DNA from 2 places in the Promicromonospora alba genome. Region 1 is predicted to be linked to the other one. Evidence: predicted binding sites of a transcription regulator. Region 1 holds the regulator's gene; the other holds the start of a gene.
What was found. Region 1 encodes HrcA, which represses chaperone genes, less so after heat shock. Its sites were predicted from a motif close to TTNGCACTCGNNNNNNNCGAGTGCNAA; they were not measured.
Positions count from the first base shown of each region.

Region 1 (7,620 bases):
GCGCCCGCAGCATCAGGAGGTGAGCGCGTACGGCGTCGTCCCGGCCGGGTTCGACGAGCGCGAGGGCCCGCTCGATGAGCTCGGGCCCTTCGCCCGAGCCGGCGTGACCCGCGATGAGTGCAGTGTCGGAGAGCATGCCGGCCAGGCCCGCGGGGTCGTCGGCGGGCCACTCGGCGATCGCCTCGTGGGCGACGGCCAGGGCGCGGGCGGTCCGGGTGGACCCGCGCAGCGACTCGGCGACGGTGCGCAGCAGCTCGTGGTGCGGCAGGCCGGCCACGGCCTCGGCGTCGGGCACCTGTTCCCAGAGCTCCAGGGCGCGCTCGCCCAGCGCCACCGCGGTGGACGACGCGGCGCCGTCCGCTGCCGCCTGGTGCCCGACGACGGCCGCAGTGAGCGCCTTGTCCAGCACGCCGGCCCGCCACCAGTGGTCCGCTATCCGCGACAGCTTGGCGACCGACCGGGCGCGCCGGACGAGGGCGCCTTCCAGCGCCCGCGCGTACGCGGCGTGCAGGCGGCGGCGCTCGCCCGGCAGCAGCTCGGCGTACACGGCCTCCTGGGCCAGCGCGTGCCGGAAGGCGTAGCCGATCTCGGTGGTCACCAGCACCTGCGCGTCGACCGCCTCGCGCAGCCCTTCCTCCGGTTCGGGTCCGACGCCGGTCGTGACGTCGGCCAGGACGTCGTCGAGCACGTCGTGCCAGACACGCGGTCCGGCGGCCGCGACGACGCGACAGAGGGCCTGGGCCTCGCGGCTCAGGTTCCAGTAGCGCAGCAGGAGGATGTCGCGCAGGGAGTCGGGCAGGTCGGTGTCCAGGAAGCCGACGAGCTCCTCGACGTAGAACGGGACGCCCTCGCTGCGGTCGGCCAGGTCGGCGAACGGTTCGGCGATCAGGCCGGCGTCCAGCCCGACGGCGGGGACGTGGTCCCGGCCGTGCGCCGGGCCGTTCCGGAGGCCGGCGGAGCCGCCGAGCAGGTCGCGCGCCATCGCCTGGACCTCTGCGACGCCCAGGCGCGCCAGGTCGAGGCGGGTGGTGAGGCGGGCCCGGTCGAGCTCGGCCATGACGGTGCGCAGGGGGTGCGCGCGTCCGACGTCGTCGCTGCGGTAGGTGAGCAGCAGGAGCAGGCCGGCGGGTGCGGTGCGGGCGAGGCGGAGGGCGACGGCGCGGGTGACGTCGTCGGACCAGTGCAGGTCCTCCATGATCACGACGACGGGGCGCTCGGCGGCGAGCCCGGTGAGCAGGTTCGCGAGGACCTCGGGAAGGCGGTCCGCTCCGGCGTCCGACGCCGGGGTGACGAGCTGGGGAGCGACGACGGACAGGGCACCTGCCGCGGGCCCGGCAGCGGCGACCACTGCCTCGGGGCCTACCGTCCGGACGATCCCGCGCAGCAGTCCGGCGAGAGCCGCGTAGGGGAGGGGTCCGGACCCCTCGTCGGCGCACTGCCCGGTGAGGACGGGGACGCCGTCGGCGTGCGCGGTGAGCTCGTCGAGGAGGCGGGTCTTGCCGATCCCTGCCTCGCCCGCGATCACTATCGTGCGGTTGCCACCCGAGCGGACTGCGTCGAGGGCGGCTGTGAGCTCGCCGAGCTCTCGGGCTCGACCCACCAGGCGGGCGCGGGGAACCGGCATGGGCTCATCGTCCCATGCCGGTCCTGTCGTCGGTCCGCTGGTCATCGTTGCTGGTCATGACTGTCCGGCACGGTCTGGCGCCGCGCGTCAGGCGACGCGGGGCCGGGCCGTGCGGGCAGCCTTGGCCCGGCTGGTCTGCTCGGCGGCGTGGTGCTCGGCCGCCTGCCGACGGGCGATCTCCTTGCGCTCACGGGCCACGCGGGACTGCTCGGCCCGGCGGTTGAGGTCCTGCTCGTTCCTGCGGTACTCGGCGAAGTCGGAAAAACCGAACATGGTGTTGCCTCCTGGTCGTCGCCGGCCCGTCGCCGGCGATGACTCAAGGTTCGTCCGTGAGGTACCCCCGGCGGATCGGGCGGTCGCCGCATCTTTCGGACCGGGTCTGCTGAGGTGTGAGGTGGTGCCTAAGGCATTGCCCTAGTCCGCCGCTCGCGAACGTGGCGTACGCCTCCGTCACCCGCGTGACCTGCGCGTCGGGCCTGCTCAGAGACGTTCTGTGCGAAGCAGTGGCGGGTCGGGGACTTGGCCTGTGGCGTGTGCCGCGTAGGATTGGCACTCGGCTGGCGAGAGTGCTGGAGCGCCGGCCGGAACCCGGGTGCAGGTCCCGGACGTTCTACCTGGGACGGAGGTGAGCGCGGTGAGCGAAGAACGCAGACTCGATGTCTTGCGAGCGATCGTGGAGGACTATGTCCGGACACGGGAGCCCGTGGGCTCCCGCATACTCACGGAGCGGCACAAGCTCGGTGTGTCCCCGGCGACCGTGCGCAACGACATGGCCGCCCTGGAAGAGGCCGGGCTCATCGCCCAGCCCCACACCTCGGCCGGCCGCATCCCCACGGACAAGGGCTACCGCCTGTTCGTGGACCAGCTGGCAGAGGTGCGGCCGCTGACCGTGCCCCAGAAGCGCGCCATCGAGACGTTCCTGTCCGAGGCGGTCGACCTGGACGACGTGGTAGCCCGCGCCGGACGCCTCATCGCGCAGCTGACGGGCCAGGTCGCCGTCGTGCAGTACCCGTCGCTGCGTCGTTCCGGGCTGCGGCACCTGGAGCTCGTCCCCTCCGCCGAGGGGCGGCTCCTCGTCGTCGTCATCACGGACACGGGACGGGTCGAGCAGCGGTACCTCGACGTGCCCCTCGGGATGGACGACGGGACGCTCGGCGAGCTGCGCGCGCGCTTCAACGCCGCGGCCGCCGGCCACCGGCTCACCGAGATCGGCACCGCCTTCGCGCGGGTCACCGAGGCGATGCCCGACGAGCATCGCGCGCTGGGTACGGCCGTCGCCGAGGTGGTGACCGCCGCGCTCGCCGAGGAGAGCGAGGAGCGCATAGTGCTGACGGGCCAGGCCAACCTGGCGCACTCCAGCATGCGGTTCGAGCAGGGCCTGCGTCCCGTGCTCGAGGCCCTCGAGGAGCAGGTGGTCCTGCTCGGCCTCCTCACCGACATGACCGACGACGCAGGCGTTGCCGTGAGCATCGGCCACGAGAACCGGCTGGCCGGCCTGTCCGAGACCTCGGTCGTCACGTCCGGCTACGGCTCGTCCGACGGGGACTCCGTCGCGATCCTGAGCTCGATCGGCCCCACCCGTATGGACTACCCGGGCACCATCGCCGCGGTGCGCGCCGTCGCGCGCTACCTGTCGCGTGTGCTGCCCAGCTGACATCCCCCTTTCCACACACCTCCTCACAAAGAGAGACCTGTGACCGACTACTACGAGATTCTCGGTGTTCCGCGCGACGCCTCGCCCGAGCAGATCAAGAAGGCATACCGCAAGCTGGCCCGCGAGCTGCACCCCGACGTGGCAGGCAACGTGGGCGAGGACCGGTTCAAGGATGTCGCGCGCGCCTACGAGGTGCTGTCCAACCCGGACAAGCGCCAGCAGTACGACATGGGCGTGGACCCGACCGCGCCGGGTGGCGGCGCCGGCGGTGGGTTCGGTGCCGGGTTCGGTTTCCAGGACATCTTCGAGACCTTCTTCGGCGGCGGCCAGCCCGCCGGGCCGGTCCCGCGCGCCCGGCGCGGCAACGACGCGCTGGTGCGGCTCGACCTCGAGCTCGCCGAGGCGGTGTTCGGCGCCAAGCGCGAGATCCAGGTCGACACGGCGGTGGTGTGCAACACCTGTGCCGGCGACGGCGCACGGCCCGGCACCTCGGCGCGCACCTGCGACGTCTGCCACGGCCGCGGTTCCGTGCAGCGGGTCGCGCGCTCGTTCCTCGGCCAGGTCATGACCAACCAGCCCTGCTCCGCCTGCGGCGGCTTCGGCACGGTCATCCCCGAGCCCTGCGCCGACTGCGCCGGCGAGGGCCGCGTGCGTTCGCGCCGCACCGTCTCCGTGAACGTGCCCGCGGGCGTCGACACCGGTACGCGCATCAAGCTCTCCGCCCAGGGTGAGGTGGGCCCGGGTGGCGGCCCCGCCGGCGACCTGTACGTCGAGATCCGGGAGCGCGCGCACGACACGTTCGTGCGGCGCGGCGACGAGCTGCACTGCACCCTCCAGGTCCCGATGACGGCGGCCGCGCTCGGCACCGTCCTCGAGCTCGACACCCTGGACGGGCTCCAGGAGATCGACCTGCGCCCGGGCACGCAGCCCGGCCAGGTCATGACCCTCAAGGGCCTCGGCGTGGGGCACCTGCACTCGACCGGGCGCGGCGACCTCAACGTGCACATCGAGGTCCAGGTGCCCACGGCCCTGGACGAGGAGCAGACGGCGCTCCTGCAGCAGCTCGCGGTCCTGCGCGGCGAGGAGCGGCCCGAGTCGCGCCTCGCGTCCGTGCACGGCGGTGTGTTCTCGCGGCTGCGCGACAAGCTCAGCGGGCGCTGACCGCCCACCCATGAGCGCGCCAGTCTTTCTCGCGGAGGCGTCCACCGCCCATCCGCTCTCGGAGTACGCCGCGGGCTCGGTCTACGTGCTCGACGGCGCGGAAGGCCGGCACGCCGGCGTCGTCCAGCGGCGCGGTCCCGGGGAGCGGATCGACGTCGTCGACGGCGCGGGCGTACGCCTGCGGACCGTCGTCGAGTCGGTGGCCGGCGCCGAGGTGCACCTCCGGGTCGAGGAGGTGGACGTCGAGCCGACGCCCGCCGTCGTCGTGACGCTCGTCCAGGCCCTCGCGAAGGGCGACCGCGACGAGATGGCCATAGAGGCCGCCACCGAGGTCGGTGTGGACGCGATCATCCCGTGGCAGGCCGAGCGGTCGGTCGTCGTCTGGCGCGGGGACCGGGCCGCGAAGTCGCGGGCACGCTGGGTGAGCACCGTGCGGGCCGCGACGAAGCAGGCCCGCCGCTGCCGCATACCCGACGTCGAGCTGCCGCTGAGCACCAAGCAGCTCGCGGCCAGGACCCGCTCCGTCGTCGAGGCGGGCGGGACCGTGGCCGTGCTGCACGAGGAGGCGAAGGCGGGCCTGGCGACGGTAGCGCTGCCCTCCGCCGGCGAGGTGCTTCTCGTCGTCGGCCCCGAGGGCGGGATCTCGGAGGCCGAGGTCGCCCTGCTGATCGAGGCGGGCGCGGTCACCGCGCGCTTGGGCCCGCACGTCCTCCGCACGTCGACGGCGGGCCCGGTGGCGATAGCCCTCCTGAGCACCCGCCTGAACCGCTGGACCTGACCCACCCCGCGAGGTAGAGCGCCTGTCCGGACACACGCTCTACCTCGCGCGCCCTGAGGCGCCGAGATAGAGCGTGTGTCCGGACAGGCGCTCTACTTCACGGTAATCGTCAGTTCTGGACGATGAACTCCACGCGGCGGTTCGTCTCCAGGTCGGCGAAGGTCTTCGGCACGACCAGCGGGTCCGACTCGCCGTAGCCCTTCGCGGTCAGCCGGTCCTCGTCGATGCCGAGGTCCACCAACCGGTCCAGCACCTCGTCGGCGCGGCGCTCGCTGAGCTCCTTGTTGGCCGCCCAGGTACCGCGCGAGTCCGTGTGCCCCTCGATGCGGACCTCGACCTCGGGGTGGTCCGCGAGCACCTCGGCGGCCTCCCGCACCACGGCGCGGCCGTTCTTGGTCAGCTTCGCGCTGTCCGTGACGAACGTGATGTTCGGGATCTCGACGAGGTCCTCCTGGGCCTCCTCGCGCTCCTCGTCCGTCGGCTTACGCTCCGGCTCGTCGTCCCCGGACTCGTCCTTCTCCGGGTCGGTCGATGCGTCGTCGGACGGCACATCGCTCGCCTCGGGCGAGGGCGACGCCTCGTCGGACATGTCGACCGTCGTGTCCACCGGCGTCGTGTCCTCGGACGCCGTGGGCTCGGGATCGTTCTCCGTCAAAGAGGCCTCGGCCGGCCCGATGTCACCCGACACCGGCCCGTTCGGCCCGAAGGCCGCCGCGGTACGGACACCCTCCACGTCGCTCACCACCTCGGTGGCCAGGAGCGCGTCGATGTCGGTCGCCGCTGTCACGTCGGCGTCCCGCCCGGCGAGCTCGACGTCCACACCGTCGAGGCCGGCGGCGGCGAGCGCGCTCTCCGCGCGCTCGGTCAGGTCGGCCTCGATCCCCTCACGGAACCCCGTGTCCTGGACGCCCGAGAGCGCGCCCAGCCCGAGGACCGCGACGATGACCGGGGGCAGTACCGACCTCAGGTTCATGCCTTCGCCCCGGAACCTGCCGACTTGGTGTCGTCGCCGGCTGCCGCCGCTTCTGCCTCGTCCTCGGCGATGGCCTCGGCCTTGGCGTCGGCGTCAGCGATCTCGTCGACGTCGGTGTAGTCGACGTCCTTCTTGAACTTCGCCGCGCGGTCCTGCCCGCCGACCAGGTAGTCCTGGAACTCCTGGAGGCCGTCCTCGTCGCCGTCCGCGAGGTACTGCGCCTGGTTCGCCCAGTTCGCGGCAGCGGGCGCGAACTTGATGCCGCCCGCGGCGGTCGCCTCGCGCAGCTCTGCCTCGGACGCCGCCGCGACCTTGGCGTACGTCGTGTACCCGGCGGCCTTGAGCGCGGCCTCGATCTTGGGGCCGATGCCCTCGATGCGCTGCAGATCCTGCGGCTCGGGCTCGGGCTCAGCGGCGGCGACGGCGGCGGCCTCCGCCTCGTCCTCGGCGATGGCCGCGGCCTTGGCGTCGGCGTCGGCGATCTCGTCGACGTCGGCGTAGTCGACCTTCTCGCTGAACTTGGCGCGCCGCTCCTGGCCGCCGACGAGGTAGTCCTGGTACTCGCGCAGGCCGTCCTCGTCGCCGTCGACCAGGTACTGGGCCTGGTCGGCCCAGCTCGTGGCGGCGGGGGCGAACTTGATGCCCGCCTCGGTCAGCGCCTCACGCAGCTCTGCCTCGGACGCGCCGGCGACCTTGGCGTACGTCGTGTACCCGGCCGTCTTGAGCGCGGCCTCGATCTTGGGGCCGATGCCCTCGATGCGCTGCAGATCCTGCGGCTCGGGCTCGGGCTCGGGCTCCGGCTCGGGCTCGGGCTCAGCGGCGGCGACGGCGGCGGCCTCTGCCTCGTCCTGCGCGATGGCCGCGGCCTTGGCGTCCGCGTCGGCGATCTCGTCGACGTCGGCGTAGTCGACCTTCTCGCTGAACTTGGCGCGCCGCTCCTGGCCGCCGACGAGGTAGTCCTGGTACTCGTCGAGGCCCTTCGTGTCGCTGTCCACCAGGTACTGGGCCTGGTCGGCCCAGCTGGCGGCGGCGGGCGCGAACTTGATGCCCTGGCCCGCGACGGCCGCGCGCAGCTCTTCCTCGTTCGACGCGGCGATCGACGCGTACGTCGGGTAACCGGCGGCGACCAGTGCGGACGCGATCTTCGGGCCGATGCCCTCGATCCGCTGCAGGTCGTCGGGCTCGGTGACAGCGGCGGCCTCCTCGGCGGCCTCCTCGGCGGGGGCGACGGCGGCGGCCTGGGCTGCGGCCTCCGCCTCGGCGGCCTTGCGCGCGACGGCCTCGGCCTCGGCGACGACGTCGGACCCGGCGGCCTCGACCTCAGCCTCGCCGGTGCCCGCCCCGTGGGTGGCGGGCTCGTCGTCAGATCCTGCCGCGCCGTCCGCGACCGGCAGGGCCGTGCCGGTGCCGGCTGCGGGCTCGGTCTCCGG
Region 1 is NZ_JBHSFI010000003.1:1,069,261-1,076,880, reverse strand. Features, by position in the region: gene ACFO6V_RS10090 (helix-turn-helix transcriptional regulator) at 1-1,624, opposite strand, end outside; gene ACFO6V_RS10085 (hypothetical protein) at 1,712-1,897, opposite strand; gene hrcA (heat-inducible transcriptional repressor HrcA) at 2,259-3,278, shown strand; gene dnaJ (molecular chaperone DnaJ) at 3,318-4,439, shown strand; gene ACFO6V_RS10070 (16S rRNA (uracil(1498)-N(3))-methyltransferase) at 4,450-5,217, shown strand; gene ACFO6V_RS10065 (OmpA family protein) at 5,327-6,190, opposite strand; gene ACFO6V_RS10060 (helix-hairpin-helix domain-containing protein) at 6,187-7,620, opposite strand, start outside.

Region 2 (7,620 bases), on a different contig from region 1:
CTCGAGCAGCGCGCCGCCGACGATCGGTCCGAGCGCGCCGCCCACCACCGAGAGGCTGCCCCACACGCTGATCGCGATGTTGCGCTCACGCTCGTTGACGAAGGCCACCCGGATCAGGGCGAGCGTGGCAGGCATCATCGCCGCCGCGCCGACGGCCAGCAGGCCGCGCGCGGCGATCAGGACCTCAGGGGTGGGTGCCGTGGCCGCCAGGAAGGAGGCGAGCCCGAACACGGCGAGGCCTGCCAGGAACATGAGCCGGTGGCCGAACCGGTCGCCAAGCGTTCCCGTGCCCAGCAGAAGGCCGGTCATCACCAGCGGGTACGCGTTGATGATCCAGAGGCTCTCGGTCCAGCTCGCGTCGAGCTCCCGGGTGAGGGTCGGCAGCGCCGTGTACAGGATCGAGTTGTCCAGGGTGATCAGCAGCAGGCCTGCGCCTACCGTCACCAGGAGCGTCCAACGCCGTCGGGGGCCGAGCAGCGACACGGGAGCGTCGACCGGCGGGCTCATCGTCATGGCTACAACTGTACTATCTAGAATGTTAAGTTACTCACCGAACGGACGTCGTCCGGAACGGCGGAGGCTCCCCGGTGCGAACACCGGAGAGCCTCAGAGATTCACCCGCCGATCATACGGCCAGACGTGCGATTACGCCCGCGGCCACTGCTGCGGCGTCGGCCATTTCGCGGTGCGGCCGTCGCCGCTGGAGGTGCCCGTCAGGCGGCGCCTGATCCACGGACCCACGTGCTGGCGCATCCATGCCGCGTTGGCGCTCGCCGTCTCGCGGAAGGCTGCGGGCGGGGCGGCGTCAAGCGGGGTGTCGTAGGCGGCGTCGTCCGGCTCGAGGCCGAGCGCGTCCAGCGCCGCGTTCGCCACCCGCTGGTGGCCCTCCGGGGTGAGGTGGATGCGGTCGTCGGACCAGAGGCGCAGGTCGCCCAGCGCCCGCATGCCCCACAGGTCCAGGACGTGCGCGCCGGTCCGGCGGGCGATGGACCAGACGTTCGCATTGAAGGCGCCCACGCGGCCGTTGGTCCAGCTCAGGGCGGCGCCGGCCTTGAACCCCGTTCCCATCAGGACGTCGGCACCGGTCGCCCGGAGCGCGACGACGGCGTCCTCCAGGGCGCTCGAGATCGCGTCGATGTCGGCCGAGGCGCGCAGGATGTCGTTGCCGCCACCCACCAGGGATACGAGGTCCGGCTGGGCCTCGATGGTGACGTCCAGCTGCTCGGCGATGATCGGGCGCAGCTTGCGGCCACGGATCGCGAGGTTCGCGTACTCGAGCGGCGCCTCACCCGCGGCGATCCGGCGTGCCGAGAGGATGGCGGCGAGGTTGTCGGCCCAGCCGCGCTGGATGTCCGGGGCGTCGGGGTACGGGTCCCACAGGCCCTCCGAGAAGGAGTCGCCCATGGCGACGTACCGCGCCCAGCGGACGGGTGCGGCGGTAGGGAGGTCGGGGGACTGGCCTTCCGGGTCTGGGGTCGTCGTGGCGCTCACAGCGCCCATTCTTCCGCTTGGACCGGGGAACTCGCTGGCCCGGGGGTGTGACGGGCAGCACAAACTGGCAGTGTCGGAGGGTGCCGGTAACCTCCTGGACGTGGAGACCATCGTGAACCCGACGCCCCCTGTCGACGCCGCTGCCGCCTCGGGCCCGCCCCCGTTGTCGCAGGTAGTTGCACCGGACTGGGCGGAGGCACTGGCAGACGTCGAACCGCGTATCCACGCGATGGGTGACTTCCTGCGCGCCGAGGTCGCCCAGGGGCGCACCTACGTGCCCGCAGGAGAGAACGTCCTCGCGGCGTTCAAGCGGCCGCTCGCGGACGTGCGCGTGCTCATCGTGGGGCAGGACCCGTATCCGACGCCGGGCCACGCCATGGGGCTGTCGTTCTCGGTGCAGCCGGAGGTGCGGCCCGTGCCGCGGTCGCTGGTGAACATCTACAAGGAGATGCAGGACGACCTCGGCGTCCCGCTCCCGTCGAACGGCGACCTGCGGCCGTGGGCCGATCAGGGGGTCATGCTGCTGAACAGGACCCTCACCTGCAGGCCCGGCGCCTCCGACTCCCACGCGGGCAAGGGCTGGGAGGAGATCACGGAGGCGGCGATCCGTGCGCTCGTGGCGCGGGGCGGACCGCTCGTGGCGATCCTGTGGGGCGCGAAGGCGCGCAACCTGAAGCCGTGGCTCGGGGACGTGCCGATCGTCGAGAGCGCGCACCCGTCGCCGCTGTCGGCGCGCAACGGATTCTTCGGGTCGAAGCCGTTCTCGCGGGCCAACGCGCTGCTCGAGCAGCAGGGTGCGCAGCCGGTCGACTGGCGCCTCCCGTAGGGGCGGCCAGGGAGGTCCCGGTTCGGCGTCGAGGGGCGGGCCGGCGTGTTGACACTGTGAAAGGGGAAGAGTGAAGAACAGTCACGTCCTTCGGGTACGCGGTGAGCCGATGAGCGAGGTGCTGGCTCCCGAGGCCGGCAGCCCTGATGTCGAGCGGGTCAACGGTGCCGAGAACAAGCTCTCGGACCGCGACCGGGAGATTCTCGCGTTCGAGCGCCGCTGGTGGAAGTATGCGGGCGCCAAAGAGGAGGCGGCACGGGAACTCTTCGATCTGACGGCTACGCGCTACTACCAGGTTTTGAACGCGCTGATCGACACTCCAGCCGCCCTCGAGCACGACCCGATGCTGGTCAAACGCCTGCGCAGGGTCCGATCGACCCGCCAGCGAGGACGCTCTGCACGACGGTTGGCCGATGAGAACCACTGAGCGGGCACCGATCCGACACAACGACCCGCTACTCTCTCTGCCGTGACGAAGAGTGGCTACCCCTACCCGCCCGACGAGTTCGACGTCGCTGTCCCCGGGGGCGCACCTGTGGGTGTGCACCGTGCACCGCGAAGCGGTTGGAGCTCGGCCTGGCCGTTCCTGCTGGTCGCTGTAGTGTGCGCCGCCGTGGCGTGGGGCGGCATCACGCTGCTGTCCGGAGGTGACGACCCTGCAGAGGCGCAGGGTGGCGCGTCGCCTTCGGTGTCGGCGTCCGGTTCCCCCTCGGCCTCGGCGCCGAGCGCTTCGCCGAGCGCGTCGCCGTCGGCAGAGGCGTCAGAGCCGAACGTGGCAGATCTGGTCGCTGCGGCCGATCCTGCCGCGAAGTACATGGTGTACAACCTCGGGACCGTCCAGGGCCTCGCAGGCGCTTCCAGCGACAGTCTCGTCGCCGGCGGTCTCGGTGGGTCGGAAGCCACCGCGACGCCCCCGGAGGCAGACCTCTCGGCCGTCACAGCGGCCGGCACCAACGCCGTCTGGTACGGCGAGGGGCGCGACAAGGAGGCCAAGGCGGCCGCCGCGATCCTGGGCATCCCGGAGGCCAACGTCGTCATGAACGACGCCGTGACGAGCTCCCCCCAGGCCGTCTGGGTGTTCCTGTTCACGGCACCGGCAGGCTGACGGCGCCGCCAGGTGAGCGTGCCGATGGCAGCGTTGTCGTCGGCTTTCGGTCAACCACTGGTCGGCTCCCGGGAAGGGCCGGAGTGTGGCCGATTCTCCGTCCGGCTCGTACCACGAGATTGATATCCGCCTGCCCGGGCGGCGCCTCAAGGCTCTGACCTGCCCGTTCGCCATCCGCTTAATACCTCATACGGGACATAGAGGGTTCCCTGGTGTGAGCCGGACCACTAGGCTCGAACCACCACGGGTCGACCGAGTGTCCCGTGCAGAGGTACAAGGAGAACTACGCATGGCCCAGGGCACCGTCAAGTGGTTCAACGCCGAGAAGGGGTATGGCTTTATTACCCCGACTGCCGGCGGCCAGGACCTTTTTGTTCACTACAGCGCGATCCAGTCCGATGGCTACCGGTCCCTCGACGAGGGGCAGGAAGTGGAATTCGAGGTGGGGCAGGGACAGAAGGGCCCGCAGGCAGAGCAGGTTCGTCCACTCTGATTCGATGGGACGACGGGCGGGAAGGGCCCGCCCGTCGCCCGCCGCCCCCCAGGACCGCCGGGACCCAGACCCCGGCGTCCGATCTGGACGGTCGAAGACGACCGTCGTTACTGCGCAGCCGGACGATGATGCCCGACGCCGCCGAGCAGCCGCCCGTACCGCGGCTGCTCGTTCTGGCACCTGGTCCCCGCCAGGCGAGCCTCGACCGGTAGGACTGCCCCGCCATCGGCCGTCCGGCCCGATACCGTGATTCGATGGGGGAATGACCCTGCTCGACGCGGTTGTAGTGGGTTCAGGACCCAACGGCCTGGCGGCCGCGGTGACGCTCGCCCGCGCGGGGCTAGGCGTCCGGGTCCTCGAGGCCCAGCCGACGATCGGCGGTGGCGCCCGTACCGTCGCGATCCCCGAGCTCGCGGACGGCATGTTGTTCGACCTCTGCTCCGCCGTGCACCCCATGGCCTGGGCGTCGCCGTTCTTCCGGTCCTTCGATCTCTCCGCACGTGGCGTCGAGCTCGTCGCACCTGAGGTCGCCTACGCGCATCCGCTCGACGGCGACCGCGCGGGCATCGCCTTCCGCGACCTGGCCCGAACGGCTGACCGGCTCGGGCCCGACGGCGACGCCTGGAGCGACCTGCTGGGCCCGCTCGCCGCCCACTGGCGGCAGGTCACGGCGCTCGCCCTGGGCGACAAGCGGACGGTGCACGGCATGGCGGAGGGCGTGCCGGGTTCCGGCGGGCACACGCCGCCCGTGCGGGCCCTCGCCTCGATGGTCCGGCCCGGTCTGCGGTTCGGCACCGCGCTCCTCGAGCAGGGCGGGCCCCGCTGGGACCGCAGGTTCCTCACGGACGAGGCCAAGGCGCTGCTCACCGGCGTCGCGGCGCACAACATCACCCCGCTCCCGTCGCTCGGGGGCGCGGGGACGGCCCTGCTTCTCGCGGCGCTCGCACACGCCGACGGCGGCTGGGCGATCCCGGTCGGGGGCTCCCAGGCGATAGTGAACGCGATGGTCCGCGACCTGGAGGCGCACGGAGGAACCGTCGAGACCGGCCGCCGGGTCACGAGCTGGTCAGACCTGCCGCCCGCGCGCGCCGTCTTCTTCGACACCACGCCCAGCACCCTGCTCCGGATCGCGGGGGACCGGGTCCGGCCGGGGCGCCGCGCGGCCCTGCGGCGGTTCCGGTACGGGAACGCGGCGGCCAAGGTCGACTTCGTCCTCGACGGCCCGGTCCCCTGGCGGGTGCCCGACGTCGGGCGCGCCTCCACCGTGCATGTCGGCGGGACGCGGGCCGAGCTGGTGGCCGCGGAGGACAGCGTCGCGCACGGGCTGCACGCCGACCACCCGGTGGTCCTGGTCAGCGACCCGAGCGTCGCCGACCCGAGCCGGCCGCGCGGTCCCGCCCGGCCCCTGTGGACGTACGCGCACGTGCCCGCTGGGTCCACGCAGGACGTCACGGAGGCGGTGACCAGGCAGATCGAGCGGTTCGCGCCCGGCTTCCGCGACGTCGTCGTCGGCTCGCGGTGCATACCCGCCGCGCAGATGGAGCACCACAACCAGAACTACCCGGGTGGCGACATCTCCGCGGGGGCGGCCACGATGTGGCAGATGGTCGCGCGCCCCACGCTCGCGCCCGATCCCTACCAGGTCGCCGAGGGGCTGTACCTGTGCTCCGCCTCGACCCCGCCGGGGCCGGGCGTGCACGGGATGGGCGGCTGGCACGCCGCCCGCCGGGCGCTGCTGCGGGAGTTCGACGTCCGCTCGCTGCCGGACCTCCGCCCGTGACCCACCTGACCCGGACGCGCCTTGCACTCTCATGGTCCGAGTGCCAATAATGTCTTAGCACTCTCCGTTCGAGAGTGACAGCAAGGGTCGAATGGTGAGGCCTCCGGTCACGGCGAGACATGATCGCCGGGACGGCAGGCCGTCCGTCGCGGGCACCGGCCGGCCTGGACAAGCCACCAGCGGAGGATTCATCCCCATGGCCAAGATCATCGCGTTCGACGAGGTCGCTCGTCGAAGCATGGAGCGCGGGCTCAACCAGCTCGCCGACACGGTGAAGGTCACGCTCGGCCCGAAGGGCCGCAACGTTGTTCTTGACAAGAAGTGGGGCGCCCCCACGATCACGAACGACGGTGTCTCCATCGCCAAGGAGATCGAGCTCGAGGACCCGTTCGAGCGGATCGGCGCCGAGCTCGTCAAGGAGGTCGCCAAGAAGACTGACGACGTCGCGGGTGACGGCACCACCACCGCCACCGTGCTCGCCCAGGCGCTCGTGAAGGAGGGCCTGCGTGTCGTTGCCGCCGGCGCCAACCCGATCGCCATCAAGCGGGGCATCGAGAAGGCCGTCGAGGCCGTCACCGAGCAGCTGCTGAACGCCGCCAAGGACATCGAGACCAAGGAAGAGATCGCCGCCACGGCCGCGATCTCGGCCGGTGACCCGGCGATCGGCGAGCTCATCGCCGAGGCCCTCGACAAGGTGGGCAAGGAAGGCGTCATCACCGTCGAGGAGTCGAACACCTTCGGCCTCGAGCTCGAGCTCACCGAGGGTATGCGCTTCGACAAGGGCTTCCTCGCGCGCTACTTCGAGACGGACCCCGAGCGCCAGGAGGCCGTGCTCGAGGACCCGTACGTCCTGATCGTCGAGTCGAAGATCTCGAACGTCAAGGACATGCTGCCGCTGCTCGACCAGGTCATGAAGTCGGGCAAGTCGCTCCTCATCATCGCCGAGGACGTCGAGGGCGAGGCCCTCGCGACCCTGGTGCTGAACAAGATCCGTGGCACCTTCAAGTCCGTCGCCGTCAAGGCTCCGGGCTTCGGCGACCGCCGCAAGGCCATGCTGCAGGACATCGCGATCCTCACCGGCGGCCAGGTCATCACCGAGACGGTGGGCCTCAAGCTGGAGAACGCGACGCTCGAGGAGCTCGGCCAGGCGCGCAAGGTCGTCGTCACCAAGGACGAGACCACGATCGTCGAGGGTGCCGGCGAGGCCGACCTCATCGCCGGTCGCGTGAACCAGATCCGCAGCGAGATCGACAAGTCCGACTCGGACTACGACCGCGAGAAGCTGCAGGAGCGCCTCGCCAAGCTGGCCGGTGGCGTCGCCGTCATCAAGGCCGGCGCGGCCACCGAGGTCGAGCTCAAGGAGCGCAAGCACCGCATCGAGGATGCCGTCCGCAACGCGAAGGCTGCCGTCGAGGAGGGCATCGTCGCCGGTGGTGGCGTGGCCCTCATCCAGGCCGGTGCCGTCGCGTTCGCCAAGCTGGAGCTCGAGGGCGACGAGGCGATCGGTGCCTCGATCGTTCGTGCCGCCATCGACGCGCCGCTCAAGCAGATCGCCATCAACGCCGGCCTCGAGGGTGGCGTCGTCGCGGAGAAGGTGCGCAACCTCCCCGCCGGTCAGGGCCTCAACGCCGCGACCGGTGTGTACGAGGACCTGCTCGCCGCGGGCGTGAACGACCCGGTCAAGGTGACCCGTTCTGCTCTGCAGAACGCGGCCTCGATCGCCGCGCTGTTCCTCACCACCGAGGCAGTCGTCGCCGACAAGCCGGAGCCCGCGGGCGCCCAGGGCGGCGACCCGACCGGTGGCATGGGCGGAATGGACTTCTGAGTCCTGCCTGACCCGCCCGGGCCCCGGCCCGGGCACCCTGTCCGACGCCGGTCGGTCACCCTCCCCACGGAGGGCGACCGGCCGGCGTCGGCCATTTCGA
Region 2 is NZ_JBHSFI010000008.1:287,386-295,005, forward strand. Features, by position in the region: gene ACFO6V_RS23915 (MFS transporter) at 1-513, opposite strand, end outside; gene ACFO6V_RS23920 (SGNH/GDSL hydrolase family protein) at 646-1,500, opposite strand; gene ACFO6V_RS23925 (uracil-DNA glycosylase) at 1,601-2,317, shown strand; gene ACFO6V_RS23930 (DUF3263 domain-containing protein) at 2,427-2,744, shown strand; gene ACFO6V_RS23935 (hypothetical protein) at 2,787-3,422, shown strand; gene ACFO6V_RS23940 (cold-shock protein) at 3,712-3,915, shown strand; gene ACFO6V_RS23945 (phytoene desaturase family protein) at 4,178-5,695, shown strand; gene groL (chaperonin GroEL) at 5,892-7,520, shown strand.
Region 2: groL (chaperonin GroEL) is a predicted target of HrcA. The motif match lies at 5,716-5,742, and genes of this name have one in related genera.